2 regions of the Kocuria sp. LUK genome follow, and region 1 is predicted to be linked to the other one. Evidence: riboswitches for the same ligand, from Rfam matches in the RefSeq annotation. Region 1 holds a riboswitch; the other holds the start of a gene.
What was found. Region 1 has a riboswitch for S-adenosylmethionine ahead of LQU92_RS01285 (PLP-dependent transferase). Riboswitches for the same ligand answer to the same signal wherever they lie in the genome.
Positions count from the first base shown of each region.

Region 2: another riboswitch for S-adenosylmethionine. It lies ahead of LQU92_RS09185 (ABC transporter ATP-binding protein); the one in region 1 lies ahead of LQU92_RS01285 (PLP-dependent transferase).

Region 1 covers NZ_JAJMZI010000001.1:280,745-286,034, reverse strand. Annotated here, with positions in the region: gene LQU92_RS01295 (dihydrofolate reductase family protein) at 81-647, opposite strand; gene LQU92_RS01290 (hypothetical protein) at 872-1,114, opposite strand; SAM riboswitch class I at 1,751-1,863, shown strand; gene LQU92_RS01285 (PLP-dependent transferase) at 1,869-2,306, shown strand; gene LQU92_RS01280 (DUF1852 domain-containing protein) at 2,404-3,414, shown strand; gene LQU92_RS01275 (methionine synthase) at 3,411-4,454, shown strand; partial or broken gene LQU92_RS01270 (endonuclease/exonuclease/phosphatase family protein) at 4,903-5,290, opposite strand, start outside.
Region 2 covers NZ_JAJMZI010000004.1:264,949-270,238, forward strand. Annotated here, with positions in the region: gene LQU92_RS09170 (AMP-binding protein) at 1-210, opposite strand, end outside; gene LQU92_RS09175 (ABC transporter permease) at 234-1,067, opposite strand; gene LQU92_RS09180 (aliphatic sulfonate ABC transporter substrate-binding protein) at 1,064-2,110, opposite strand; gene LQU92_RS09185 (ABC transporter ATP-binding protein) at 2,222-3,058, opposite strand; SAM riboswitch class I at 3,064-3,159, opposite strand; gene LQU92_RS09190 (acyl-CoA dehydrogenase family protein) at 3,388-4,611, shown strand; gene LQU92_RS09195 (maleylpyruvate isomerase N-terminal domain-containing protein) at 4,770-5,290, shown strand, end outside.

The sequences.
Region 1 (5,290 bases):
ACGGTCAGGGGGCATCAGTCCAGCTCCCATGGCACGCGGTCGTGCGGCAGCCCTGATGCACGCGATGGCCGCCACTGGTGTCAGGCGGTGTGCCGTACCGCGTGGCGCACACAGATCACGCCGTTGTCGAAGCGGCGGTGGTCCAGCAGTTCGAGGTCGAGCCGCAGGCCCCGGGGCAGCGCCGGTCTGCCGCCGCCCACGGTCACGGGGCACAGCAGCAGCACGCATTCGTCGACCAGTCCGTGCCGGAACGCCTCGGCGGCGAGGGTGGCGCCGCCGATGCTCAGGTCGATGCTGGAGGTCTCCTTGAGCTGTCGTACCGCCTCGGGCTGGAACTGCCGCTCGATGCTCGTCCGCGCCGTCGACGTTTCGTCGAGGGTGGAGGAGTAGACGATCTTGTCGGTGTCACGCCAGATCCGCGCGTACTCGCGCACGACGGCCGGTTCGGTGTCCAGCCACTCGTCGCTCTCCCAGACGCGCATCGTCTCGTACATGCGGCGGCCGTAGAGGGAGGTGCCGATGTGCCGCTCGTGCTCGTTCCAGAAGGCATGCACTTGTTCGTCGGGCACGGACCAGTCGAAGGAGCCGGTCTCGTCCTCCAGGTAGCCGTCGAGTGAGGTGTTGGCTGCGTAGATCAGCTTGCCCATGGGTGTCTCCGGTCGGACGGGGACCTCAGGTTGCGCCGTCTGGTGGGCACCGTCAAGAGCGCCCACGGTGAACGGGTCGCTCTTCCGAACGCCGCGGATGCATGACCATCGGCGATTCCTCGCCCCAGCACAACGATCTACGGTCACCGGGTCCGGCAAATCGGAAAGCCGGCAGCACCGGGAACATCTCGCGGTCGCGCTCTTGCCGGCTGATGCCGCCGGCTTCACCACCCCACGGTCGTGTTCGGCCGATGGCGGGTGAACTCCTCCAGGGCGATCTCGTCCCACCGCACTTCATCAGTCAGGTGCGGTTCCGGATCAGCCAGGTAGTGGGCCAGAACGCAGCGCTGGGCGTGTTCCTCCGCGCGGCCGGCATCCCACAGGGCGCGCAGCCGCGGGGTCCCCTCGCCCGGATCCGCACCGAGCACGGTGGTCGAGGCGGCGGTGATGTCGTTCCGGTCGGTCATGGTTCGACCCCAGGACCAGGCCCGGGACGGCGGCTTGTACGGATCGGACGACATCCCGGCGCGGAGCTGGGCGCCTGGCCGGCCACGGCGTGGAAGTCACGGACCACGTGCGGCTGGTCGCTGCAGTGCGCCGCGGCGGCGAGTCCGGCGAGGCTCCTGCCCGAGGCGGGGCGCCACGAGGCGGCAGCCCGGTGCAGACGCAGGATGCGTCGTACCAGCACTGCAGCTGAGCGGGCCGGTGCGGACGAGCTCGGTCACACGCCGCAGGTTGCCACGGTTGAGGAGCGCGGCCGGGGAGAGCCCTCCTGCGGTGCCGGCGGACGAATCCGATGGCTCCGTGCACAGCTCCCGGGGTCCGGTTGACGCCGTTCACCACGCCGTCGATGACGCCACCCCCGGCCGGGCGTCGTCTTCGCCGCGCACGACGCCGTCGACGTCGCCCTGGTCCTCCGCCGGAACATCACCGAGCCCACGATGAGGGCCGGGCGGCCGGCCGTCACAACCTGTCACAAACACGGCCCGACATCGGCCGAGCGCGACCGCCCGGCCCGAAGATTTCGCGACGTGTGGTTTTGTGACAGCCGCCCCACCGTCCGTTGGACTGCAGAGCCGTCCATCGAGTGGGATGAGCGGACCACACCATCCAGAGCGGCCGAGAGATCTGGCTCGACGACGCCGCAGCAACCAGCCAGCCGACCCCGGGACACCGGGACCGGCGGGCACGGTGCTACCGCCAGGACCGATGGAGGATCGCATGACTCACCACGCCACCCAACAGGTCCACGCCGGCCACGAGCCCGAGGCCCCCTGCCGGCCGGTGGCCGTGCCCATCCACCAGACGGCGTCCTACCGATTTCCCGATCACGCCACGGCCGCCTCGATGTTCCGGCTGGAGACCCCCGGGTTCACCCACAGCCGCACGGGCAACCCCACGGTTGCCGTGTTCGAGCACCGGCTGGCGGCCCCGGAGGGCGGCACCGGGGCCATCGGCGCCGCCACGGGACAAACCGCGCGAACGGTCGCCGAGCACCTGGCCCGGCACCCCACCGTCGGGCGCGTCCACCACCCGGCGATCCCCGCGCGCCCCGGAGCAGTCAGCACCGCGTCACCGCCGCGGCCGGAGGAACCGGCGTCCCGGAGGCCCGGACCGACGTCGTCCGGGCAGCGCCGGGGGTGCCAGGAGCATGACTGAGGCGGCCTTCGGGAGGGCAGTGCACGAGCAGCAGGCAGAGACGTTCGGGACGAGTGCGGACCCGGAAGGCAGGCCCCCGGTCCACAGTGAGGAATCGATGCAGCAGACCACCAGGACGAACGACTTCACGTTCGATATCAGCACGACCCGCTTCGACGAGGACTACTGCCCGTCGTCCAGTTCCCGGGGTACGACGAACTTCGCGAACCTGGCCCGCGGCGAGAACCGTCGCCAGAACCTCCGCAACACCCTGACCATGATCAACAATCGCTTCAACGACCTGGCCCACTGGGACAATCCCAGCCGGGATCGCTATGCCGTGGAGATCGAGATCGTCTCCGTGGACGTGCACGTCGCCGACGCCGCGGTGTTCCCCCTGATCGAGGTCCTCGACGTGCAGATCCTCGACACGCTGTCCGGTGTGCGCATCGACGGGATCGTGGGGAACAACTTCTCGTCCTACCTCCGGGACTACGACTTCAGCGTGGTGCTGCCGGAACACCACGCGAAGGTGTCCCGGTCCAGCATCCCCGATGACTTCGGCGCCTTGCACGGGAAGCTCTTCACGCACTTCCTGGACTCCGCTGCCTACCGCGAGCGGTTCGCCCAGCCGCCCGTGATCTGCATCAGCGTCTCGAGCACCAAGACGTATCGTCGGCTCGAGAACCACCATCCGATCCTCGGGGTCGAGTACCGGCAGGACGAATCCTCCTTGACCGATCGATACTTCGAGAAGATGGGACTGCGGGTCCGCTACTTCATGCCCCGCGGCGCGGTGGCACCCCTGGCGTTCTATTTCCGGGGCGATCTCCTCAATGACTACTCCAGCCTGGCACTCATCGGTCTCATCAGCACGATGGAAACGTTCCAGAAGATCTATCGCCCGGAGATCTACAACGCCAATGCGGCGGCCGGCCGCATCTACCGGCCGAGCCTGGGAAGTCGGGACCACTCGGTGACGCAGATCGGCTACGACCGCGAGGAGCGCAGTCAGCTGGCCCTCATGCAGGGGAAGTTCGCGGAGGAGCACTTCGTGAAGCCGCACCGGACCCTCCTGGAGCAGTGGGCCGCGGCCCACTCCGGACGAGAGAAGGAGACGCACCGATGAACACCCTGTTGCCCACCACCGTCGTCGGCAGCCTGCCCAAGCCCTCCTGGCTCGCGGAAAGCGAGACGCTGTGGTCCCCCTGGAAGCTGGACGGCGAGGAACTGCGCGAGGGCAAGCGGGATGCGCTGAGCCTGGCCGTGGACGAGCAGCGCCGGGCGGGCATCGACATCATCAGCGACGGCGAACAGACCCGTCAGCACTTCGTCACCACGTTCATCGAACACCTCAGCGGCGTCGACTTCGAACACCGGAGGACCGTGCGGATCCGTGACCGCTACGACGCGAGCGTCCCGACGGTCGTCGGCGCGGTGGGCCGTGAGCGGTCGGTCTTCCTCGACGACGCGAGGGCCCTCCGTGCGCGGACCAGCCAGCCCATCAAGTGGACGCTCCCCGGTCCCATGACCATGATCGACACCCTCTACGACGAGCACTACAGGAGTCGCGAAGAGCTCGCCTGGGAGTTCGCGAAGATCCTCAACCAGGAGGCCAAGGAGCTGGAGGCGGCGGGCGTCGACATCATCCAGTTCGACGAGCCTGCCTTCAACGTGTTCTTCGACGACCTCAAGGAGTGGGGCGTGGCCGCACTGGAGCGAGCGGCCGAGGGACTGCGCAGCACGACGGCCGTGCACATCTGCTACGGCTACGGCATCAAGGCCAATACCGAGTGGAAGGCGACGCTCGGGTCGGAGTGGCGCCAGTACGAGATGTCGTTCCCGCTGCTCCAGCAGTCGACGATCGACATGGTCTCCCTGGAATGCCACAACTCCCGCGTCCCGGTCGAGCTCATCGAGCTGCTCCGAGGCAAGAAGGTGATGGTCGGGGCCATCGACGTCGCCGGCGGCGCGATCGAGACCCCGGAGGACGTGGCCGGCACCCTCCGGCAGGTGCTCCGCTTCGTCGATGCGGACAAGCTGTATCCGAGCACCAACTGCGGCATGGCGCCACTGGATCGCCAGATTGCGCGGGACAAGATGACCGCTCTCGCCGCGGGAGCGGAGATCATCCGAGCGGAACTCTCCGGAGCGGCGCCCTCGACGTGACGGCCAGGGCGACGACAGTGGTGCCCTGCCCGGCGGGGTCGGCGGCGGCGGTCGAGCGGGCATCTGCCGGGACGCCGGGGCGGGTGGAGGCGGCCATGGGCACACCTCGGCAGACGTCCGGTCGGGGCAGCGCGCCATCGCCTTGGACCTGGCCCGCTATGGGTCCCGGGCTCGTCGGGTGAGGACCGTGCGCTGGAGCGACCCGTCGAAGGGGTGCAATCCTGCACGGATTGCACCCCTTCTGGGCTGTTCTCGATGGTCTCACGCCGGGTCGACACCGCGTGCTGTCACTTCGTGCACCGCGCGGGGGAGCGAGAAGATCCGGTCCGGACGGTCCGACCGGGACCAGGGACGGGAACCGCTCGCCATGTTCACACGTGTCCGTTCAGCCGGTTCACGGTCCGTCGGGCAGTCGACCCGGTGCCGGCGTGGCGACCGGTCCGCACGGTCAGCCGAAGAGCCGCTCCAGGACGTCGTGGGCGCGGTCGCTGCCGCGTTGCCGGACACCCCGGCCGGGCTCGGCCTGGACCGGGTGCTGCGCCGCACTGCCCCGGCCGGGCTTTTGCGCACGGCTGGGGACGGTGTCCTCAGCGGCGTCGAGGCGCAGGCCCCCGATCTCCGGGTTGTGGTCGGAGGCGCGGTAGGGGTCGGCCGTGTAGAGGCCGGTCACGTTGTGGTTGTGCCGGCTGCACTCCAGGCCTGCGGACTCGTGGGCGTTGATCTCCCAGACGTCCGAGCCGGTCACGGTCCCGGCCGCGGCGGGCGAGGCGAGGACGTGGTCCAGGGAGCCGACCATGCCGCCGAAGGCGTAGGAGTGCTCGCCCGCCGGAGCCAGG
Region 2 (5,290 bases), on a different contig from region 1:
CTCGCCGATCCGCCGCGGCCGCTCGAAGCGGTGCGCGGTGCGCCAGGGCTCGGCCCAGTCCAGGCGGGAGGCCTGGGTCTCCCAGAAGGCGACCCGGGCCTCGTCCGAGACGAGCGCGGGGTTGGGGGTGGGGGCGTGCGGGTCGCTCCAGCTGAAGCTCACGGTGTGCGGTCCTTCGTCGGTCGTGCGGGGGTGGTCCCACCCTCGCATGTGCGGATGTCCGGGACGTGTCCTCACGTCCAGCGCCGGCCGGCCCAGCGCTCGAACACGCCCAGCAGCGCGTCCGAGGCCTTGCCGAGCACGGCGAGCAGCACGATGGCCAGCAGCAGCCGGTCGGTGCGGCCGTTGTTCTGGGAGTCCGTGAGCAGGAAGCCCAGGCCCATGGACGCGCCCAGCAGCTCGGCGGCCACGAGGAACAGCCACGCCTGGGCCAGGGCCAGGCGCAGGCCCGAGACGACCGAGGGCAGCACCGCCGGCAGCTGCACGGTGGTCAGCAGCCGCAGCCCGTGCAGGCCGAACGCGCGGGCGGCCTCGACCAGGTTGCGGTCCACGTGGCGCAGCGCCGCCGCGACCGTCGTGTACACGGGGAAGAACGCGCCGATGGCCACGAGCACGATCTTCGAGTCCTCGCCGAGGCCGATCCACAGCAGCAGCAGCGGCACCCACGCCAGGGACGGCACGGCGCGGAAGGCCCCGACGGTCGGGCCGACCAGGGCGGCGCCCCACCGGGAGAGGCCGATGAACGAGCCCGCGGCCAGGCCGAGCCCGGCGCCGATGAGGAAGCCCAGGAGCACGCGCTGGGTCGAGATGCCCACATGGGTCCACAGGTCGCCGCTCGCCAGCAGCGCCGCCCCGGCCTCGAGCACGGCCAGGGGCGGGGGCAGCTGCACGGGGCTGAACACCCCGGCGGTGGACAGCACGTGCCACAGCACCAGCAGCACCGCGGGCAGCACCAGTCCCAGCCCGGCCCGCAGCAGCGGCCGGGTCCGCGCCGCGGCGGGGGCCGCGGGGGCGTCGTCGTCGGTCGCGGGGGAGGGGCCCTGCGGGGCGGCGAGGTCGCGGCTCACCGCTGCTGCTCCGCGGCCTCGATCGCCCCGGCCACACGGGAGGCGTCGGCGTCCTCGGCGAGGGAGGGCTCCACGATCGAGGCCAGCGCCTCGTCGATGCTCGCCTGGTCGGCCACGTCGTCGGAGGCCACGAAGATCGGCCCGACGCGCTCCAGCACGGCCAGCTGCTGCTCACCGGGGACGTGGTCGATGTCCAGGTGGGTGCGCCCGAGGACCGTCTCGGCCACGGGCAGCTCGATGCCGGCGGCCTCGGCGAGCAGCCGCGCCGTCTCCTCGGGGTGGGCCAGGGCCCAGTCGCGGGCGTAGGCGTAGACGTCCACCACGGTCTGCGCGGCCTCGGGCTGCTCCTCGAGGAAGTCCTCGCGGGCGTTGAGGAAGCCGTAGGTGTTGAGGTCGACGTCGCGGTGGAACAGCTGCGCGCCGTCCCGCTCCGCCGCGGCCATGATCGGGTCGAGCCCGGCCCACGCGTCGACCTGCCCGTTCTCGAGGGCGGCCCGGCCGTCGGCGTGCTGGAGGTTCTGGACGGTCACCTCGGCCGGGTCCACCCCGGCCCCCTCCAGGGCCTGGAGGAGGAAGAAGTACGGGTCGGTGCCCTTGGTCGCGGCCACGGTGCGGCCCGCGAGGTCCGCGACGTCGTCCACGCCCGTTCCCGGGGTCGTGACCAGCGCGGACCACTCGGGCTGGGAGTAGAGGTCGACGACCTTGATGGGCGAGCCGTTGCTGCGGGCCAGCAGGGCGGCGGAGCCGGCGGTGGAGCCGACGTCGACCGCGCCCGCGCGCAGGGCCTCGTTGGCCTTGTTGGACCCGGCCGACTGCACCCACTCGACCCCCGTGCCGTTCTCGGCGAGCGCGGCCTCGAGCCAGCCCTTCTCCTTGACCACCACGGACAGCGGGTTGTAGGTGGCCCAGTCGACGACGACGGTGTCCTCGCCGGCGGCCTGGGCGGCGGGCTCGCCGGAGCCCTCACCGGCCATGCAGCCGGTGAGGCCGAGGGTCAGGACCGCGGCGAGGGCGGGCAGCGTCAGGGCGGGGCGCTGGGGCATGGGAGGACCTTTCGTGCGGTGCGGTGCGGGCGGGCACGGAGCGGGCGCGGCGGCGCCCGTCCGCGCCCCGCGCGGGGACGGAAGTGCGGAGCGAGGAGGGGGCGGGCGCGCTCAGCGGCCGGGCGCGGAGTGGACGTCGACGCCCAGGTCGCCGAGCAGGCGGACGCGCAGCTCGGCGAGGACCTCGGAGCCGCGGTCGCGGGGGCGCTCGCCGGGGACCTCGAGGACGGTGCGCACCCCGGCCGGGGCGGCCGGGCCGGTGCGCCCGAGCACCAGCACGCGGTCGGCGAGCTGCAGGGCCTCGTCGACGTCGTGGGTGACGAGCAGGACGGTGGTGGGGCGGGCGGCGTGGATTGTCAGCAGCAGGTCCTGCATCCGCAGCCGGGTGAGGGCGTCGAGCGCGCCGAAGGGCTCGTCGAGCAGCAGCACGCCCGGGGTGCGGGCCAGGGCCCGGGCCAGGGAGGCGCGCTGGGCCATGCCCCCGGAGATCTCCCGGGGCCGGTGGCCGGCGTGGGCGGAGAGGCCCACCAGGCGGATCAGGTCGTCGACGACCGCGTCGCCCTCGCCCCGGGGCAGCCCGCGGGGCAGGCCCAGCCGGACGTTCTCGCGCACGGAGCGCCACGGCAGCAGCCGCGGCTCCTGGAACGCGACCGCGCAGCGCGGGTCGGTCCCGGCCACGGGCGTGCCGTCGATGAGCACGCGCCCGGCGGTGGCGGTGTCGAGGCCCGCGGCGGCGCGCAGCAGCGTGGACTTTCCGCAGCCGGAGGGGCCGAGGACCGCGACGACCTCGCCGGCGCGGGCCGTGAAGTCGACGTCGTGGAGCACGTGCTGGGCGGCGGCGCCGGTGCCGAACGCCTTCCCGACGTGCTCGAAGGCGACCGGGACGGCGGGGCCCGCGGTGGCGGCGGGCGCCGGGGCTCCGGCGCGGGACAGCAGCGAAGTGCTCATGATCAGCTCCATCGGTCCTGGCATTAGCACCTCGCACGGGGATCCCGTGCCGGTTGCTGCGACGTCGACGAGCCAGGTCTCTCAGCCGCTCCGGATGGTTACGGCGTCATTGAACGACGCAGGGGGCGCCCCGCGCAAATCGGGTCCGTCCCCGCCGGCCCCGCGGCGCACCTCGGAACGGCGCGCGCGGTACCACGGCCGGGTCCGTGTGACGCCGTGTGGCGGCGTGCGGGCCGGCGCCCGCCGCGGCGCGTCACGGTCTTGGCCCCGGCCGGGACCGCGGCCTTGTCTGGAGGCCCGCCCGCGCCGACGCACCGAGGAGCCCCGCCATGGCCGCAGCCGCCCCGCAGCCCACCACCGACGCCCTCCTGGAGCAGTTCCGTCCCGTCCTCGCGCAGATCGCGGCCGGGGCCGAGCAGCGGGAGGCCGAGCGCGTCCTGCCCTTCGAGCCCGTGGCCCGGCTCAACGAGCTGCGCTTCGGCGCGCTGCTGCTGCCGGCCGAGGCCGGCGGCCGCGGGGCCTCGTGGGCGCAGCTCACCCGGCTGCTCGTGGAGCTGGCGGCCGCGGACTCCAACGTGGCCCACGTCTACCGCTCCCACTTCGGCTTCGTGGCGAGCATCGACCGGGAGCCCGCCCAGCAGGCGCTGTGGTACCCGCGGGTCGCCGCGGGCGAGATCGTCGGCAACGCCGCGACCGAGCGCGGGCGGGCCGTCGTCGGCGCCGCGGAGACGACCCTGGTGCCGCGCCCGGACGGGAGCTGGTCGCTGACCGGGGAGAAGTTCTACAGCACGGGCTCGATCTTCGCCGACTGGATCCAGGTCACCGCCCAGGTGCCGGGGGAGGACCGGCGCTCCCACGCGTTCGTGCGCGCCGGCGCACCGGGCGTGGAGCTGCGCGACGACTGGGACGGCTTCGGCCAGCGCCTCACCGGCACGGGCACGTCCGTGTTCACGGACGTCGTGGTGCCCGCCGACCACGTCCGGTTCCGCGACGGCAGCGCGACCCAGGAGACCGCGGTGTTCCAGCTGGTGCTGCTGGCCGTGCAGGCCGGCATCGCCCAGGCCGCCGTCGAGCGCACCGGGGAGCTGGTCGCGGCCCGCACGCGCGGGTTCAGCACCGGTTCGGGCGTGCTGTTCCGGGAGGACCCCCTGATCCTGCAGCTGGTCGGGCAGCTCTCGGCCAAGGCCTTCGCCGCGCGGGCGACCGTGCTCGAGGCGGCCCGGGAGCTCGACGCCGCGCTCGGGCCCGTGGGCCGGGCGGCTCCCGACGAGGACCCCGTCGCGGTGACCGACCGCTGCGAGCTGGCGGTGCAGCAGGCCCAGGTCGTGGTGCCCCCGCTCGTCGAGGCCGTCACGGGCGGGATGTTCGACGTCCTGGGCGCCTCGGCCGTCTCCCGTTCCCGGCTGCTGGACCGGTACTGGCGCAACGCCCGCACGGTGGCCACCCACAACCCCACCGTCTTCAAGGCCCGGATCGTGGGCGACCACCGCGTCAACGGCACGCCCATGGCCGGGCTGACCGCCATCGGGGAGATCGCCGCGGCGGGCGCCTGAGGCCTCCCCCGGGGACCGGCCCGGGACGGCGGAGCGCACCCGCTGGTGGCCCCGGGCCGCCCGCGGACCGTTGCGCGCGCGGGGACGACGACGCGGCGGGCGCGCAACGACCCGGTCCGTGCATGGACCCGGTCCGCCCGCCCTGTCACCATGGACCCATGACGACCCGGAGCGGCCCGGTGCGGGCGGACCTGGTGCGGGAGAGCTGGGCGGCCTTCGGGGCCGCCCTGGACGGCCTCGGCGACGACGACTCCTGGGCGCCCACCGGCCGCACCGGCTGGGCGGTGCGCGACCTCGTCCACCACGGCCTCGAGGACGCCCGCCGGGCGCTGGTCGCCCTGCACACCCCCACCACGGCCCGGCCGGACCGCGACGCCGTGAGCTGGTGGGCCGAGCGCGAGCACGACCCCGTCCGGGACGCCGAGGACCGGCGCGCCGACCGCGTCGCGGCCGCGCTGGTGCGCGACTGGGAGCGGCTGCGCGAGCTGCACGCCGCGACCGTGCGGGCCGCCGCCCACGCCGCCGGGCACGCCGGCGCCGGCGCCGCGGTGCGCACCGCGGGCCACGTGCTGCGGGTCGAGGACCTCCTGAGCACCCTCGCCGTGGCCACGACCGTGCGCCACCTGGACCTCATCCGCCACCTCGACGGCACCCCCGGGCCCTCGGCGGACGGGCTCGC